Regions from separate parts of the Achromobacter seleniivolatilans genome, predicted to be linked through region 1. Evidence: predicted binding sites of a transcription regulator. Region 1 holds the regulator's gene; each other region holds the start of a gene.
What was found. The regulator LexA, encoded in region 1, represses DNA repair genes until DNA is damaged. The targets are predictions, from matches to a motif close to ACTGTATNNNNATACAGT.
Positions count from the first base shown of each region.

Region 1 (4,536 bases):
GGTATACCCGAGCCTCCTGTCCCCGATACGTTGAGTCATACCGAGGAACCTCCTATGTCTGCCAGCCAGACCCTGCCTTCCGACCCGATCGACCTGCCCCTGCTCCCACTTCGCGATGTCGTGGTGTTTCCGCACATGGTCATCCCGCTGTTCGTCGGCCGACCGCGCTCAATTCGCGCGCTCGAGGTTGCGATGGAAGCGGGTAAGAGCATCATGCTCGTGGCCCAAAAGTCCGCGGGCAAAGATGACCCTACGCCCGAAGACGTGTACGAAATCGGATGCGTTGCCGGCATTTTGCAAATGCTCAAGTTGCCCGATGGCACCGTCAAGGTGCTGGTTGAAGGCACCCAGCGCGCCCGCATCAACAGCATCGAAGATGCCGATTCGCACTTCACCTGCCAGGTGGCGCCGATCGAACCGGACGCCATGCAAGGTTCCGAAACCGAGGCTCTGCGCCGCGCGATCGTTGCCCAGTTTGAGCAGTACGTGAAGCTCAACAAAAAGATTCCCCCGGAGATCCTGACCTCGCTGGCCGGCATCGATGATGCAGGACGCCTGGCTGACACGATCGCCGCGCATCTTCCGCTGAAGCTCGAGCAGAAGCAAAAGATGCTGGAGATCGTCGGTACTTCCGAGCGCCTTGAAGGCTTGCTTACGCAGCTTGAAACCGAAATCGACATTCTTCAGGTCGAGAAGCGGATTCGCGGCCGCGTGAAGAAGCAGATGGAAAAGAGCCAGCGCGACTACTACTTGAATGAGCAGGTCAAAGCCATTCAGAAGGAGTTGGGCGAGGGCGAAGAAGGCGCGGACATCGAAGAGCTTGAAAAGAAGATCATCGCTGCCCACATGCCGAAAGAGGCGCGTAAGAAGGCCGATGCCGAGCTGAAGAAGCTCAAGCTCATGTCGCCCATGTCGGCTGAAGCCACCGTGGTGCGCAACTATATCGATACGCTCATCAATCTCCCCTGGAGAAAGAAGAGCAAGATCAACAACTCCATCAGCAACGCGGAAACGGTGCTGGATAACGACCACTATGGTCTGGAGAAGGTCAAAGAACGTATTCTTGAATATCTTGCCGTTCAACAACGCGTGGACAAGATCAAGGCGCCGATTCTGTGCCTGGTAGGCCCTCCGGGCGTCGGTAAGACTTCGCTTGGGCAGTCTATCGCCAAGGCAACGAACCGCAAGTTCGTTCGCATGGCGCTGGGCGGCGTGCGCGACGAAGCCGAAATTCGCGGCCATCGTCGTACGTACATTGGCTCGATGCCGGGCAAGATTGTTCAGAACATGTCGAAGGTTGGCGTTCGCAATCCGTTGTTCCTGCTTGATGAAATTGACAAGCTGGGCATGGACTTCCGTGGCGACCCGTCGTCGGCATTGCTCGAAGTGCTGGACCCGGAACAAAACCATACGTTCCAGGACCACTATATCGAGGTCGATTTTGACCTGTCGGACGTCATGTTCGTCGCGACCAGCAACACGCTGAATATTCCGCCGGCCCTGCTGGACCGTATGGAAGTGATCCGCCTGTCCGGTTATACGGAAGAGGAAAAGATCCATATCGCCCGCGACCATCTGCTGCCCAAGCTGATGAAAAACAACGGCGTTAAGGATAGCGAACTGACCGTGGACGACAGCGCGCTGCGCGACATCGTGCGCTACTACACCCGCGAAGCTGGTGTCCGTGCGCTTGAGCGCGAAGTGGGCAAGATCTGCCGCAAGGTGATCAAACAGCTGCTGACCCAGACGGATCGTGCGAAGGCCGAGGGCAAGACCCTTGAGGCCAAGGCGGTTAATGTCACGGGCGACAACCTGAGCGATTTCCTGGGCGTGCGCCGCTACGCCTTCGGTATGGCCGAAAAGGAAAACCAGATTGGCCAAGTCACTGGTCTGGCCTGGACGGAAGTCGGTGGCGACCTGCTGACGATTGAAGTCGCGGACATGCCGGGTAAGGGCGTCATCCAACGCACGGGTTCGCTTGGCGACGTGATGAAGGAATCGGTCGAAGCTGCTCGTACCGTGGTGCGTTCGCGGGCTCGCCGTCTGGGCTTTGCCGACAGCGTGTTCGAGAAGCACGACATGCACGTGCACGTGCCGGAAGGTGCGACGCCCAAGGACGGTCCGTCTGCGGGTATCGCGATCACGACGGCCATGGTGTCGGCCTTGTCACGCATCCCTGTGCGCGCCAATGTCGCTATGACCGGCGAAATTACGTTGCGCGGCGAAGTGTTGCCAATCGGCGGCTTGAAGGAAAAACTGCTGGCAGCCCATCGTGGCGGCATCAAGACGGTCTTGATCCCGGAAGAAAACGTCAAGGATTTGGCGGAGATCCCGGATAACGTCAAGAACCACCTTGAGATCGTTCCGGTGCGTTGGATCGACAAGGTTCTGGAGCTGGCCTTGGAGCGTCTGCCTGAGCCCTTGGCTGAGGAAGAAGCCGTCAAGGAACCTCTGGTTGCCAAACCAGCTGAGCCTGGTTCGACCGATCCGGTGTTGAAGCACTGATCCCCACCCCAAGGGCGCCTTCGTAAAGGGGCGCTCTAATACAAAACCCCGCTCATTGGCGGGGTTTTGTTTTTGGGTCTTGCTGTGGAGGGCAGGCAGGAAAATAAGCGAATGCTTGGTGCCGTTAATTCCCTGGCCCGGCCCACACGCACTAATGCAGCGCGTGTGTGCGGATCAGGCCGACAGCGATGCCTTCAAGCGCGAACTCCTGATCAGCTTCGACGATGATCGTTTGGAAGTCGGGGTTTTCGGGCAGGAGCTCGATATGGCCGTTGGTGCGCTGGAGTCGCTTGACTGTGACGTCGTCGCCCAAGCGGGCCACAACGATTTGGCCATTGCGGGCTTCAGACGCTTTTTTAACCGCAAGCAGATCGCCTTCCAGGATGCCAGCGTCGCGCATGCTCATGCCGCGCACCTTTAGCAGGTAGTCGGGCGCTTGAGCAAACAGGTGCGGGTCGACGCCCACCTCGCGTTCGACGTGCTCGGCAGCAAGAATGGGGCTGCCTGCAGCCACACGGCCAACCAGCGGCAGCAGCAGTTGCGCCAGCGAGGGCACAAAAGAGGCTTGCGATGCGGCGGGCGAGGAGTCTTTCAGGCGGATACCGCGTGACGCGCCTGCGGTCAGCTCAATGGCGCCTTTACGGGCTAAAGCCTTGAGGTGATCTTCTGCTGCATTGGGGGAACGAAAACCGAGGGCTTGGGCGATTTCGGCACGCGTCGGCGGAAAGCCGGTGCGCGTGACGGTCTGCCTGATGAGGTCCAGGATTTGTTGTTGGCGATCAGTGAGTTTGCTGGCCATGGCGATTCCGGGGTGAGCGGACTGTACATATATACAGCGTCATTCTGGGGGACGCAGCATAAAAAAGCAAGCCAGGGGAAGGGCAGCAAAGCAAAACGGAGCCCTTGGGCTCCGTTCTATAGCAGCAAGCAGCGCCCCGCAAAGGGCCGGCTAGCAAAGCGCGTTAGCGCTTTACAGCACTGCTGCGATACCGGCGGCAACCTTGTCGATGTTGCCGCTGTTCAGTGCAGCCACGCAGATGCGGCCGCTGGACACGGCATAGACGCCGTGTTCTTCACGCAGGCGATCCACTTGCGCGGAGGTCAGGCCCGAGTACGAGAACATGCCGCGCTGTTCCAGCACGAAGCTGAAGTCCTGCTTGCCGCCGTGTTCCTTGATCTTCTCGACCAGTTGCTTGCGCATCAGGCGAATACGATCGCGCATGCCGGCCAGCTCTTCTTCCCACATGGCAAACAGCTCAGGGGTGTTCAGAACGGTCGACACAACCGTGCCGCCATGGGTGGGCGGGTTGGAGTAGTTGGTGCGGATGACGCGCTTCAACTGGCTCAGCACGCGAGTGGCTTCTTCCTTGTTGCCAGCCACTACCGTCAGGGCGCCAACGCGCTCGCCGTACAGCGAGAACGACTTGGAGAACGACGAGCTGATGAACATGGTCATGTCCAGGTCGGCGAACATGCGCACGACCGAAGCATCTTCCGTCAGGCCTTCACCAAAGCCCTGATAGGCGATGTCGAGGAACGGGACCAGGTTGTTTTCTTTCACGACTGCGGCGATCTGCTTCCACTGATCGTCAGTAGGGTCCACGCCGGTCGGGTTGTGGCAGCAAGCGTGCAGCACGACGACGGTCTTGGCCGGCGCGGCCTTAAGATCCGCCAGCATGGCGTCAAAATTCAAGCCGCGGGTGGTCGCGTCGTAGTACGAGTACGTGCCAACTTCAAAACCGGCGCGTTCAAACAGTGCGCGGTGGTTTTCCCAGCTGGGGTTGCTGATCAGCACCTTGGAGGTGGGCAGCAACTGGCGCAGGAAATCGGCGCCGATCTTCAGTGCGCCCGTGCCGCCCAGTGCTTGGGTGGTCAGCACACGGCCGGCGGCAGCCAGCGCGGAATCCTTGCCCAGCAGCAGCGCTTGCGCACCCTGGTTGTAGCCGGCGATGCCTTCAATCGGCAGATAGCCGCGCGCAGCGGCAGCTTCAATACGGGCGGTTTCAGCCTTGCGTACTGCGGCCAGCAGCG
Region 1 is NZ_CP132976.1:727,184-731,719, forward strand. It holds gene lon (endopeptidase La) at 55-2,505, shown strand; gene lexA (transcriptional repressor LexA) at 2,657-3,304, opposite strand; gene RAS12_RS03315 (amino acid aminotransferase) at 3,476-4,536, opposite strand, start outside.

Region 2 (4,536 bases), 2.1 Mb from region 1:
GCGTCAGGCGGGCTTCGGTGTATCGCATCGCGGCGGCGTTGTCGCCGTCGCGCGAACCGAAGTTGCCCTGGCCGTCGATCAGCGGATAGCGCAGAGAAAAGTCCTGCGCCATGCGCACCATGGCGTCGTACGCGGCCTGGTCGCCGTGCGGGTGGTATTTACCCAGCACGTCGCCCACGACACGCGCGGACTTCACGGGTTTGGCGCCAGCGGCCAGGCCCATCGCCTGCATGGCGAACAAGATGCGGCGCTGCACGGGTTTTTGGCCATCCCCCACGTCGGGCAAGGCGCGGCCGCGCACCACGGAAACCGCATAGTCCAGATAGGCTTGCTCGGCGTAACGCGCCAGCGTGATGGCGGCATTGGCGTCGCCATCGCCATCAGGCGGCAGGTTGGAGTCGAACAAACCGGGTTGATTGCTGTCGGTCATGATGTGTTCAGGTAGACAATTTCATCGGAACGGCGTCAATGCGCCTCAAGCGGACGGCGCCAGCTGCGTATCAGCGACATGCGCGCGCAATTGGGCGCGCACTGCCTCTAACGTAGCGGCGTCCTGGCCGCGCTTGGGAATGATCACGCCTTGCAAGGTGCCCAGGATGACGTACAGATGCTGCGGGGTTTCTTCCACCCGGCGGATATCGGACCACTCCATGCGCCCGGAGGCCGTGGCAGTGGTATCCAAAATGCCGTCGGGCCCGAAATCCAGCTGATGACGGCCAAGGAACAAATCATCGGGCCGCTTTTTCAGCATGCGGCGCGTGTTCATCCTGACCAGCGGAGGCAGCACAAACTCATACGCCAGCGCCAGCAGCGCCAGAATGCCCAAGCCCACCGCCAATCCCTGGAAGTACACCGGCAGCAATTGGCCCCAATTTGGCCCCTTGCCATCCCATGTTTGCCAGATCAGGTAGGCCAGCAAAGCCACGATCATCAACACCCCGAATCGCAGGTGCGACCGGTAGCGGCGGCGGCGCAGCTCGGGGCGTTTGTAAACGTAGGCGGCGAACTCCGCGTAGTCATCAGCCGTCATGTCGACGGTCATCCGGGCTTGGCCGGGCAAGGCGGACGTCATCAGATATCCAGCTCCGCCAGGTTGCCCTTTTCTTCGATCCAGGCGCGGCGCTGCGAGGACTCGCCCTTGCCCATCAGCATGTCGAACATGCGGGTGGTGTCTTCAGGAGTCTGATCGCCATAACCCACGGGCAGCAACCGGCGCGTGTCCGGATTCATGGTGGTTTCCCACAACTGCTCGGGATTCATTTCACCCAGGCCCTTGAATCGGCTGATTGCCCAGGCGCCTTCCCGCACGCCTTCCTTGCGCAACTTGTCTTGCGCGGCTTCCAGCTCGCCTTCGTCCAGGCAATAGATCTTGCGGGCCGGGCGCTTGCCCTGCGCCGGCACGTCCAGCCGGAACAACGGCGGTTTGGCCACATAGACATTCCCGGCTTCGACCAGCTTGGGAAAGTGCTTGTAGAACAGCGTCAGCAGCAGAACCTGAATGTGAGAGCCGTCAACGTCTGCATCGGACAGGATGCAGATGCGGCCGTAGCGCAGGCCGGACAGATCCGGCGTATCGCCTGGGCCATGCGGGTCCACACCAATGGCTACGGAGATGTCATGAATTTCGTTGTTGGCAAAGAGCCGGTCGCGGTCCACTTCCCAGGAATTCAGGACCTTGCCGCGCAGCGGCAGAATGGCCTGGAATTCCTTGTCGCGGCCCATCTTGGCGGAACCGCCTGCGGAATCGCCCTCGACCAGGAAAACTTCGGTGCGGGTCGCATCGCTGGACTCGCAATCCGTCAGTTTGCCGGGCAGCACAGCCACGCCCGAGCTCTTGCGCTTTTCGACCTTCTGGGCGGATCGCTGGCGCGCCTGCGCCTGGCGAATCGCCAGCTCGGCAAGTTTCTTGCCGTACTCCACATTGCTGTGCAGCCACAGGTCCAGCGCGCTCTTGGCAAAGCCGCCCACCAGACGCACCGCGTCACGGCTATTTAGGCGCTCTTTGATCTGGCCCTGAAATTGCGGGTCCAGCACCTTGGCCGACAACACAAAGCTGGCGCGGGCGAAGACGTCTTCAGGCAGCAGCTTCACGCCCTTGGGCAACAAGCTGTGCAGTTCAGCAAAGCTCTTTACCGAGCCAAACAAGCCTTCGCGCAAGCCGGATTCGTGCGTACCGCCAGCAGGCGTGGGGATCAGGTTGACGTAGGACTCGCGCACGGCGTTGCCGTCCTCGGTCCAGGCCACGACCCATTGGGCGCCCTCGCCTTCGGCGAAGTTCTCGTGATCGGCGCCAGCATATTGCTGGCCTTCAAAGAACGGCACCATCAATTCGGCGCCGGACAGGGCCTCGGCCAGATAGCCGCGCAGCCCGTCCTGGTACTGCCAGGTCTTGGTGTCGCCGGTCTTTTCGTTGACCAGCGAGACTTTCACCCCGGGCAGCAGTACGGCCTTGCTGCGCATCAAGTGCGTGAGCTCGCCCAACGGAATATTGGGGCTGTCGAAATATTTCGGGTCCGGCCAGACGCGCACGCGGGTGCCGGATTTTTTGCGGCCACCCTGATCGTAGGGCGCCAGCGGCTCATCGACGTCGCCGCCTTTGAAAACCAGACGATTTACCGCGCCATCGCGCCAGACCACGACTTCCAGCCGGGTCGCCAGCGCGTTGGTGACGGAAACGCCCACCCCGTGCAGGCCGCCGGAGAAGGCATAGGCGCCGCCGCCCGCCTTGTCGAACTTGCCCCCCGCGTGCAGGCGGGTGAAGACCAGTTCAACAACGGGCGCGTGCTCTTCGGGATGCAGACCGACGGGAATGCCCCGCCCGTCGTCCTCGACGGACACGCTGCCATCCAGGTGCAGCGTGACCTGTATTTGTTTGCAGTAGCCAGCCAAGGCCTCGTCTGCGGCGTTATCAATAACCTCCTGCACAACGTGCAGAGGGTTTTCGGTGCGGGTGTACATGCCCGGGCGCTGGCGCACGGGCTCCAGCCCCTTAAGGACGCGAATGGACGCCTCGGTGTAACGTGGAGTGGCCAAGTTATCCCCAACATCTGTGGAAAAAAACCGACATTTTACGGTTAAGCCTAGATTCTGCGCGGCTCCGGGTGGGATGCGCACGACCTGACCAGCACCGAATTCGGTAGGATGATGACAGTCACAGCCAGCGCGCCGGGGTTGATCCCTCATAAACGCGACAACTGCGCCGCAACATCCTACACAAATCCTGCAAACCCTGTTGTTATTAACAGTGGTATGCCTGTTGTTATTGACAGTGGTATGCTTTAGTCCATTCCACAAACAAGAACAACGGCAAGGCGCGTCTCTCACGCGCCTTTTGCTGCCGAACCGAGAATCACCATCATGAGCGACCAAATCAAGAACGTCAGTGACGCGAGCTTCGATGCCGATGTGTTGAAATCCGGCCAGCCAGTGCTGGTGGACTACTGGGCTGCCTGGTGTGGCCCCTGCAAGATGATTGCCCCGATCCTGGAAGAAGTCGCCAACGAGTACGCAGGTCGCCTGACGATCGCGAAGCTGAACGTGGACGAAAACCAGGGTACCGCCACCAAATACGGCATCCGCGGCATTCCTACCCTTATGCTCTTTAAAGACGGCCAAGCCGCCGCCACCAAAGTTGGCGCGCTGTCGAAGTCGCAACTCACCGCATTCCTGGACGGCGCGTTGTAAACTGCGTGCTGTGAACGAAGGCGCCGCCCCGGGGGCGGCGCTCATTCAAACCCGCGCGAGCCCGTCCGTGGCGCGCCGCCAGACCCCTCCTTTACTTTTCCCCACCAATCACCGCGATGCACCTCAACGAACTGAAGGCGCTGCATGTCTCGCAGCTGCTGGAAATGGCCGCTGGCCTGGAAATCGAGAACGCCAACCGCCTGCGTAAGCAGGAGCTGATGTTCGCCATCATGAAACGGCGCGCCAAACAGGGCGAGCAGATTTTTGGCGACGGCGTGCTGGAAGTCCTGCCCGACGGTTTTGGTTTCCTGCGCTCGCCCGAGACCTCGTATCTGGCCAGCACGGACGACATTTACATCTCGCCGTCGCAGATCCGCCGTTTCAACCTGCACACCGGCGACTCGATCGAAGGTGAAGTGCGCACGCCCAAGGATGGCGAACGCTACTTTGCTCTGGTGAAAGTGGACAAGGTCAACGGCGTAGCGCCTGAAGCGATCAAGCATCGCATCATGTTCGAAAACCTGACGCCGCTGCACCCGAACCGGACGATGCGTCTGGAACGCGACATCAAGAGCGAAGAAAACCTGACGGGCCGTATTCTGGACGTCTTCGCCCCCATCGGTATGGGCCAGCGCGGCCTGATCGTCGCCAGCCCCAAGTCCGGCAAGACGGTGATGATGCAGCACATTGCGCATGCCATCACCACCAACTACCCCGACGCGGTCATGATCGTCCTGCTGGTCGATGAGCGCCCCGAGGAAGTGACCGAAATGCAACGCACGGTGCGTGGCGAAGTGGTGGCGTCGACTTTCGACGAACCCGCTACCCGTCACGTGCAAGTGGCTGAAATGG
Region 2 is NZ_CP132976.1:2,814,387-2,818,922, forward strand. It holds gene parC (DNA topoisomerase IV subunit A) at 1-430, opposite strand, end outside; gene RAS12_RS12535 (YcxB family protein) at 476-1,072, opposite strand; gene RAS12_RS12540 (DNA topoisomerase IV subunit B) at 1,072-3,033, opposite strand; gene trxA (thioredoxin TrxA) at 3,358-3,684, shown strand; gene rho (transcription termination factor Rho) at 3,801-4,536, shown strand, end outside.
Region 2: a site for LexA is predicted at 3,229-3,246, ahead of RAS12_RS12540 (DNA topoisomerase IV subunit B). Genes of this name have one in related genera too.

Region 3 (4,536 bases), 300 kb from region 1:
CGCAGGTTTTATCGCGCGCTTGCAGATCCAGCACCCGCAACCCCGGCGCCGCAGGTTGCGCGTTGACGGTGTCCAGCGCTTGAACCGCCAGTCCACGGCCCGAGCCTTTGGCGGCCAGAAAGAAAATCTTGTCCAAGCCTGTTCCCGGGCTGGCCTTGAGCAACGGAAAAATCGTGCCCAGCGTCTTGCCGATACCGGTAGGCGCCTGCGCCATCAGGCAACGGCCATCACGCGCAGTACGGTACACGGCAACCGCCAGATCGCGTTGCCCCGCCCTAAACTCGCCATGCGGGAACGCCAGTTTTTCCAAAGCGCCGTCGCGGGCCTGCCGATGTGCAAGCTCTGTCTTGGCCCAGGCCAAAAAGCGTCCGCACTGCTCCTGGAAGAATGCCGCCAGCTCTGCGGCTTCGTGAGTTTCAACCAGCACCGTTTCTTCTTCGGTGACCACATTGAAATACACCAAGGCCACGCGCACCCGTTCCAGCCCGCGTGATTGGCACAGCAGATGCCCGTACACGCGCGCCTGCGCCCAATGCACCACGCGGTGGTTCTCGCGCACGCTGTCCAGCTGACCGCGATAGGTCTTGACCTCTTCCAGCTGGTTCGCCACGGGGTCGTAACCGTCGGCGCGCCCTCGCACCAGCAGATTCTCGTGTTGGCCGGACAGCGCGACTTCCGTCTCATACGCGGGCCCGCGCCGGCCCGTCACGACCGCGTGGCCCGCCATGCCTTCCAGCCCAGTCGGCGCAGGCGTAAAGCGCAGGTCCAAGTCACCTGCGCGCGCAGTGAATTCACATAAAGCGCGTACCGCCACGGCGTAACTCATGCGGCGCTCTCTTGCCAATTGACGTGGCACACCCGCACTGGCATGCCGTGCGACACGCAGTACTGTAGCCAACGGATCTGGTTGTCTTGCAGCTTGTCGCCCGGCCCCTTGACCTCGATCAGCTCATAGCGGCGTTCGGCGGGCCAAAAGCGGATCAGGTCCGGCAGGCCGGAACGGTTGGTCTTCACGTCGCGCAGCAAACGCGTGAAGTACAGCTTCAAGTGCGCAGCGGGCAGACATTCCAATGCTTGCGTCAGCAGCGCTTCGGACAAGGCGCCCCAAAACACAAAGGGCGACTGCACGCCGGACTTGTCGGCATAGCGTTGCAGGATTGTGTTCCGGTAGTCTGGCGTGTCCAGTTGCGCCAGACAGTCCGCGAACTGCGCCTGACGGCGTGCATGAAAATCTGGCGCGTCCAGATCGGCCGGGCCGCGCTGGAACGGATGGAAAAACGCCCCCGGCAACGGCGCGAAGATAGCGGGCCAGCACAGCAGGCCAAACAAAGAATTGATCAGCGCGTTTTCCACGTAATGCACGGGCGCGTCGTCCTGATGCAGATGATCTCGCGTGACGTATTCCACGGCCGTGGGAGCCGCCGGGCGCAACAACGTCAAATCCATGCGTTGCAAGACAGGGGCTGCCGGGCGCGCCGGCCTGCCCTGCCCCACGCTGCGATACAGACGCGGCAGCATGCGCGCCACGCGCTGGGATTCTTCTTCGCTTTCGGGCGCATCTTGCGCCTGCAAGGCCAGCGCCAGAGCCTCTTCAAACCGCGCCATGCGTTCATATACGCGGATGCGCCGGTGGCGCGCCCCGGGATAGGCGCAACGTTCATAGACCTGCTGCGCCGCCGGCCAGTCCTGCGCGCGTTCGCAGGCCTGCCCGATCCGCAGCAAGACCTTGGCCCGGCGCTTCTCCAGCCAGGGGTTCGGGCTGACGCAATCTTCAACCGCCTGCAATAGCGCAACGCGCTCGGCGCCGTCTTCCAGCGCCAAACGGCACGCGTGCAAGGCCAGGTAGCCATCGACATCAGCACGGGTTTGAAAGGCCCGCGATGACTGATCGAACGGCACAGCCTCGTACTGAAATACGCCCAGATCCGCCAGCACGAATTCCGACCAATCCTGGTACAAGTTCCCGAAGAACATCAGGCGGAAGCGTTCGCACAGGTCTCCCACCATCACACGCCAGACGGATTCGTGCGACTCCGGATTCCAGGCAGCATAGGGTTGCGCGTCGCCGTTTTCGGCGCGAACGGATTCCAGAAGGTCGGCCTTGCGCGCAGCGGCTTTAGCCGGAACGGCTGCAAACATTCGCCCCAATTCCAGCTTGGTGTGCAAGCCGAACAGCTCGTCCACGGTCATCAGCGGCCGCGGGTCGAGCCAGGCCAGCGCCACCAAAGGCGTGGCCGCCGCATCAATGTCGGGAATTTCTTCGTAGACTAGCCCGCGGGCGCGAAACCAAGGCCCTCGCCGCATCAGCATGCGCACGATCAGGGCTTGGGATGCTTGCGGCAACGCCCCGAAATCCGTCAGAAAACGGCGTTCGTCGGCATCCAACAAGTCTGCATAGCGGTCGCCCACCCATGCCAATGCGCGCTGGAAGTTGTGCAGATAGTAGAAACGGTGCGGGGCAAACATCGGCTGGCGGACTAACTGTTTATTTATACAGTAATAATAGCAGGCGTTTTTTCACACTGCGTCCGGCATGTTTGGAAAGCGAAGCTGCGGATAGGCAAAACCTGCCGATGTCTTGCGGCGCTGCTGCGCAGGCGAATCAGACAGATGGGCCGGCCAACAAAAAACCCGCCGCGGCGGGTTGTTGTGGCGATCCGTGTCAAGCGGATCTCGCAGATCTTTGGCGTGCCAAATAGGCGCTGGCACGCGGCATGTACAGCAAGACCACCAGCACCAGATAGAACAGCCCTTTCATCATGACCGGCACCAGAAGGGTCATCGTATGCGTCAAGTCTGGCACCCAATACGACAGCTCTACTTGAAAGCCGGCCTTCAAGAGATAAACCGTGGCCGCCAGCAGCGCCGCAGCTAGCACGGGCCTGGCCCAGGCAAAGCCCAGCAACAGGCCGGCGCCCGCCGCAAGGCGAGCCAGCAGTATCAGGATTACATAGGCCAATTCAGCCGCCAACGCCATGGGCATAGGCAGCTCAAGCCACACCATTGGCACCACCTGCCACAGCATCCACACGGCTTCCGCTGACACAACCACGGCGATCGCGGTCACGCCCCATGGCTGTCTGCCTCGCCCCCGCCATAGATCTATTGCCAATTCGCGCCAACGCATGCCGCACCTCTTCAATGGTGACCACAAATAGAACGCCGCATTGCAGCAGTGTGGTGCCGGACCAACCATCAGAGGATTTTGAAATCAAGAAAAACAGCGCCGCAAAGCCTGAGCTTTCCGGCGCTGCTTGATCAAGCGAACGCGATAACGATGCGTTTTAGCGTGCCGGTTGAGCCGCCGCGCCGACTGCTTTACGCACCTTGGCAACCTCAGACGCGCTGACTGCCGCGCCCTTGTTGCCCCAACTGGACCGCACAAAACTCACGACATCAGCGACTTCCTTGTCGCTCATGCGCCAGTCAAAACCCGGCATCGCGTAAGCGGTTGGCGCCGCCGTTGTGCCAGGCATCTGCGCGCCCTTGAGCACGATGTGGATCAAGGAAGTGGGATCGGCGGAATTCACCGTCGAGCTTTGCGCCAATTGCGGGAACGTTTCGGTATAACCCTTGCCCGTGCTGCGGTGGCAGGCCGCGCAGTTGTTCAGGAAGGCCATGGCGCCATCGCTTTGGTCCTTGCCCGAACGCAACGCTTGCGCCACCGACGGGTCATACGCCAAAGGCTTGGTGGCGTCCTTGTTCACCGGAGGCAGGCTCTTCAGATACACCGCGATGGCATTCAGATCGGCATCGGTCAGGTGTTGCGTGCTTTCTTGCACCACCTGCGCCATGCCGCCAAACGCCGCCGAATGACCGTTGCGGCCGGACTTCAGGAAGGTTGCGATGTCTTCCTTGCTCCAGCTGCCCAGGCCATCCGTCATATCGCCGCGCAGGTTCTTGGCCAGCCAGCCTTCCACCACGCCGCCCGACAGGAAGGCGGAGCCATCCGCGTCGGTCAGCGCCTTTTCCTGCAAGGCCACGCCGCGCGGCGTGTGGCAAGTGCTGCAATGCCCCAGGCCTTCCACCAGATACTGGCCGCGCAACAGCGCTTCGCGGTCGGCGCCCTTCAAGTCGGTCGTGACAGGCGCCACCGCCACGTCGGGCGCAAACATCCAGCGCCAGACGGTCAACGGCCAACGCATCGACATGGGCCAGCTGATGTCGGTGTCCTTGTTGGCCTGCTTCACTGGCGCAACGCCGTGCATGAAGTAGGCGTACAGGGCCTTCACATCTTCCGGCGTCACCTTGGCATAGGCGGTATACGGCATGGCCGGATACAGCGAATGGCCATCGCGGGCCACGCCGTGGCGCACGGCCCGGTCGAAGTCCTCGTAGGTGTAGTTGCCAATACCCGTCTCTTTGTCCGGCGTGATGTTGGTCGAATAGATCGTGCCCAGCGGCGACTCAATGCCCAGTCCGCCGGCAAACGGCTTGCCGCCGCCCGCCGTGTGGCAAGCAATACAGTCACCGGCGCGCGACAGGTATTCCCCTTGCTTGATCATCTGCGCATCGGGTGCGGCCGGCGTGCCGTCG
Region 3 is NZ_CP132976.1:1,024,660-1,029,195, reverse strand. It holds gene RAS12_RS04540 (ATP-dependent DNA helicase) at 1-826, opposite strand, end outside; gene RAS12_RS04535 (VRR-NUC domain-containing protein) at 823-2,466, opposite strand; gene RAS12_RS04530 (hypothetical protein) at 2,663-3,067, opposite strand; gene RAS12_RS04525 (c-type cytochrome) at 3,285-4,536, opposite strand, start outside.
Region 3: a site for LexA is predicted at 2,481-2,498, ahead of RAS12_RS04535 (VRR-NUC domain-containing protein). Genes of this name have one in related genera too.

Region 4 (4,536 bases), 2.4 Mb from region 1:
AAGTATTGCGTGGGGAGCTAGGGATAGTCCTTACGCGGCAAGAGGGCGCCGCCTAGCTGTCCAGCGGGTCCGAATGCTCTGCGTAAAGCGGAAACACAACACGGATGCGCGTGCCCGGCAGATCGGAGTGCGCCGTGGGGTGATCGCTGATTACGACGGTGGCCTGATGTTTCTGTGCGATCTCGCGAACGATCGCCAGGCCCAGGCCGCTGCCGTCTGACGTCGTGCCTAGCACTCGATAGAAGCGGTCAAAGACGCGTTCGCGCTCTTCGGGCGGGATGCCCGGCCCGGAGTCTTCCACTTCGAGCACGCCTTGATCGCCGTCGCGCAGGACTCGCACGGTGATGTGGCCACTACGTGGGGTATAGCGCAGCGCGTTATCCACCAGGTTGTTCAGCAGTTCCGCCAACAACAGCGGATTGCCGCTGATTTCGACGGGTTCGTCCGAGCCTTCGAAGCCCAGATCTGTGTTGAGCGACAGCGCATGGGGCACCCAATGCATGGCCTGTTCGTACGCGATGGTGTTGATGTCGGTGCGTGTCAGGCCGATGGCGCTTGGATTCTCGGCGCGGGCCAGCAGCAACAACTGGTTGACCAGACGTGTTGCCCGTTCAGAACCCGTCACAAGTTGGCGCAGGCTGGACTGCATTTCCTCGGGGCTGGCGTCGCGCAGGGCCAGCTCTGCCTGGGTGCGCAGCCCGGCCAGCGGCGTCTTTAGTTGATGCGCGGCGTCGGCCACGAACCTTCGCTGCGCCTGCACGTTGGCAGACAAACGGTCCAGCAAGTCGTTCATGGCTGCGACCAGCGGCGCGATTTCTGACGGCGCCGCGCGCTCATCGATGGGGGAAAGATCGTCCGGCCGGCGGGCGCGCAAGCGCTGCTGCAAGGCATTGAGCGGAGCTACGCCGCGCGACAGCCCGAACCACACCAGCAGCACCGCGATGGGCAGCACGACAAATTGCGGAATGATCACGCCCTTGATGATGTCGTTGGCCAACTGCGTGCGCTTTTCGCCCGTCTCGGCCACGATCAGCAGCGCGGGCTGCGTATTGGGCAGGTTCAGATCGACCCAGGTGTATGCCAGCCGGATGCCGAAGCCGCGCATCGTGTCGTCTTCGTACTGAACCTCGCCGGGTCGAGGTTGACCCACAGTGGCGGGCAGCGGCAGGGCGCGGTCGCCGCCCAGGTATTCACCACGGCTGCCGAGCGCCAGCCAGAACACACTGTCGGTTTCGTCGGCGCGCAGCACATCGCGCGCGGGGTCTGTCATCTTCAGCACGGCGCGGCCGTCTTGCGCGTGAACCTGCCGCGTCAGGACGTGCAGATTATTGGCAAGCGCGCGGTCGTAGGGCACGTTGGCGATGTTTTGCGCGACCACATAGGTGATGGCAACGCTCATGGGCCACAGCAGGAACAGCGGGGCTAGCATCCAATCCAGGATCTCGCCCAGCAACGAACGCTGGGGCGGCGCAAAGCTCGGGCCTTTGGACCCGGCTTGCATGACATCCAGCGCTTCCTGGTTGAGCGGCTCTGGAGACGCCGGCTCAGCTTGCGAGGTACGCGGCACCCTGGTCACGCTCCAAGCAATAGCCCAGGCCACGCACCGTCACGATCTTCACGCCGCTGGGCTCAAGTTTCTTGCGCAGGCGATGCACGTAGACCTCGATGGCGTTGGTGCTGACTTCTTCACCCCATTCACACAGGTGGTCAACCAATTGGGTTTTGCTGACCATACGGCCGCTGCGCGTCAGCAGAATTTCCAGCAAGCTGACTTCACGCGCGGACAGGTCCAGGGTTTGATCGTCCACGATGGCGACGCGGCCGGTCTGGTCGAACAGCAGCCGGCCGTGCTTGATCATCGTCGCGCCGCCGCCCGCGCCGCGCCGGGTCAGCGCCCGCACGCGCGCCTCTAGCTCGGACAGAGCAAAGGGCTTGGCCATGTAATCGTCGGCGCCCAGATCCAGGCCCTTGACCCGCTGCTCGATGCTGTCTGCGGCAGTCAGGATCAGGACGGGCAGGGCGGAATTGCGGGCGCGCAGCCGGCGCAGCACCTCAAGGCCCGCCAACTGCGGCAGGCCAAGGTCCAGGATGAGCAGGTCGAATGCTTGAGCGGCCAATGCGGAATCGGCGGCCAGGCCATCCCGCACGGCATCGACGGCATAGCCGTTGTGGCGCAATGAACGTGACAGGCCGTCGGCAAGAATGCTGTCGTCTTCGGCGATCAGAATACGCATTGGTTTGCTAAGGAATAGGACCCCTGTGCCGCCAGCGCTTTGCACGCTTGCTACCCCTCTTTGGGAGGCTTTCCACCTTGTGAGTGGCCCGGCGGCGGTCAGGGGACGAAACGCCGGTTTCGTTTGGGATTCTGTCATACGGCGACAAGCTTGCCCACCCAGGGTATACGTGCAAAATACTGGCACACTGTTTTTATATACAGTACAATCCGATGCCATAATCTGATCCGTAGCTAAAAGCTCGGCTGATCAAAGTAGCCGATCAAAAGTAGCTGATCAAATACAGACACCCGCTAGACCCTGCGGCACTCCCTAAGACACCAGATACGTTACAGACAGGACTCTACATGGACGACAAAACCACCAAGGCCGCCGCATCGGAAAAGGCTAAGGCGCTTGCCGCCGCGCTTTCGCAGATCGAAAAGCAGTTCGGCAAGGGCTCGATCATGCGCTACGGCGACAACGAGGTCTCGCACGACATCCAGGTGGTTTCCACGGGCTCCCTGGGGCTGGATATCGCACTGGGCGTTGGCGGCCTGCCGCGCGGCCGTGTGGTCGAAGTCTACGGCCCGGAATCGTCGGGTAAGACCACGCTGACGCTGCAAGTCATTGCTGAAATGCAAAAAATTGGCGGCACCTGCGCTTTCGTCGACGCGGAACATGCGCTGGACGTGCAGTACGCCAGCAAGCTGGGCGTCAACCTGACCGACCTTCTGATCTCGCAGCCGGACACGGGCGAACAAGCGCTGGAAATCACTGACGCGCTCGTGCGTTCGGGTTCCGTCGACCTGATCGTCATCGACTCGGTCGCGGCCCTGGTCCCCAAGGCTGAAATCGAAGGTGAAATGGGCGATTCGCTGCCCGGTCTGCAGGCTCGCCTGATGAGCCAGGCGCTGCGCAAGCTGACCGCCACGATCAAGCGCACGAACTGCATGGTCATCTTCATCAACCAGATTCGCATGAAGATCGGTGTGATGTTCGGCAACCCCGAAACCACCACCGGCGGTAACGCGCTGAAGTTCTACGCCTCGGTGCGTCTGGACATCCGCCGCATCGGTTCCATCAAGAAGGGCGACGAGGTTGTCGGTAACGAAACTCGCGTCAAGGTCGTGAAGAACAAGGTCGCGCCTCCGTTCAAGCAGGCCGAGTTCGACATCATGTACGGCACTGGCATCTCGCGCGAAGGCGAAATCATTGATCTGGGCGTTGCCGCCAATGTGGTGGACAAGGCCGGCGCGTGGTACAGCTACAACGGCAACCGTATCGGCCAGGGCAAGGACAATGTCCGCGAATACCTGAAAGAGCACAAGGAAATCGCGATTGAAATCGAGAACCGCGTTCGCGAGAACCAGGGCATCGTCAGCCGCGCCGCAGAATTCGTGCCCACGGTGGAAGACACCGCCGAGTAAGCTTTGGTCCCGTTGCCGCTTGCATAGCGTTGCAGGCGGCAGCCCATTGCGATCGGGCCTGGCCCGATGACTTGCGGCAGGCGCCATGACGGGCCTGCCGTAATGCATAGCACGCAGGAAGCGCATGAGCTGGAAATCGACCCCCGCGTCAGCCGACCGTCTTCGCGCCAAGTTGGATGACGAATTTGAAACCGTCGCCAAGCCGCAAGGCTTGCGGCGGAGTTCGGATGCGCGCCGCGAACAAGAAGCCGCAGCGTCCGCAGGCGAACCTGATCAGTGGCAACGCAGTTCGGAGCAACGTAGCGCCGAACGCGAACGCCGAGCCGCCGCTGGCGAAGCGTCTTCCGCAGAGGGCGGCAAGCAAGCGCGTAAGGGCCCGTCGCTGAAAATGCGCGCCGTGGGTTATCTATCGCGGCGCGAACATGCGCGCGAAGAGTTGTCGCGTAAGCTCGCGCCCTATGCCGAAGACGCCGGCGAGGTCGAAGCCACGCTGGACGCGCTGGAAAAAGAAGGCTGGTTATCTACGGAGCGCTTTGCCCAAAGTCTGGTACACCGGCGCGCCTCGCGTCAGGGGGCAGCGCGCATTGTGCAAGAGCTGCGCCAACACGGTGTGGACGATACCCAGGTCGCCGAATTCCGCGAGCAACTTCGCGCCACGGAATATGACCGTGCGCTGGAAGTCTGGAAGAAGCGCTTTGACGCCAAGCCAGCTGATCGCGCGGCCTATGCCAAGCAGGCGCGTTTCCTGGCCAGCCGTGGTTTTGCGCATGATGTGATCCGCCGTATCGTGGGCGACAGTGATGAAGACTGAGCGCTGCGTCTGTCTGCCGCCAAACACCAACCGCCCCGTAGGGCGGTTTTTTTTTCATGTCTCAGGGCCCCAAATGCAGGGG
Region 4 is NZ_CP132976.1:3,086,974-3,091,509, reverse strand. It holds gene RAS12_RS13890 (sensor histidine kinase) at 53-1,429, opposite strand; gene RAS12_RS13885 (response regulator transcription factor) at 1,545-2,234, opposite strand; gene recA (recombinase RecA) at 2,582-3,643, shown strand; gene recX (recombination regulator RecX) at 3,768-4,454, shown strand.
Region 4: a site for LexA is predicted at 2,421-2,438, ahead of recA (recombinase RecA). Genes of this name have one in related genera too.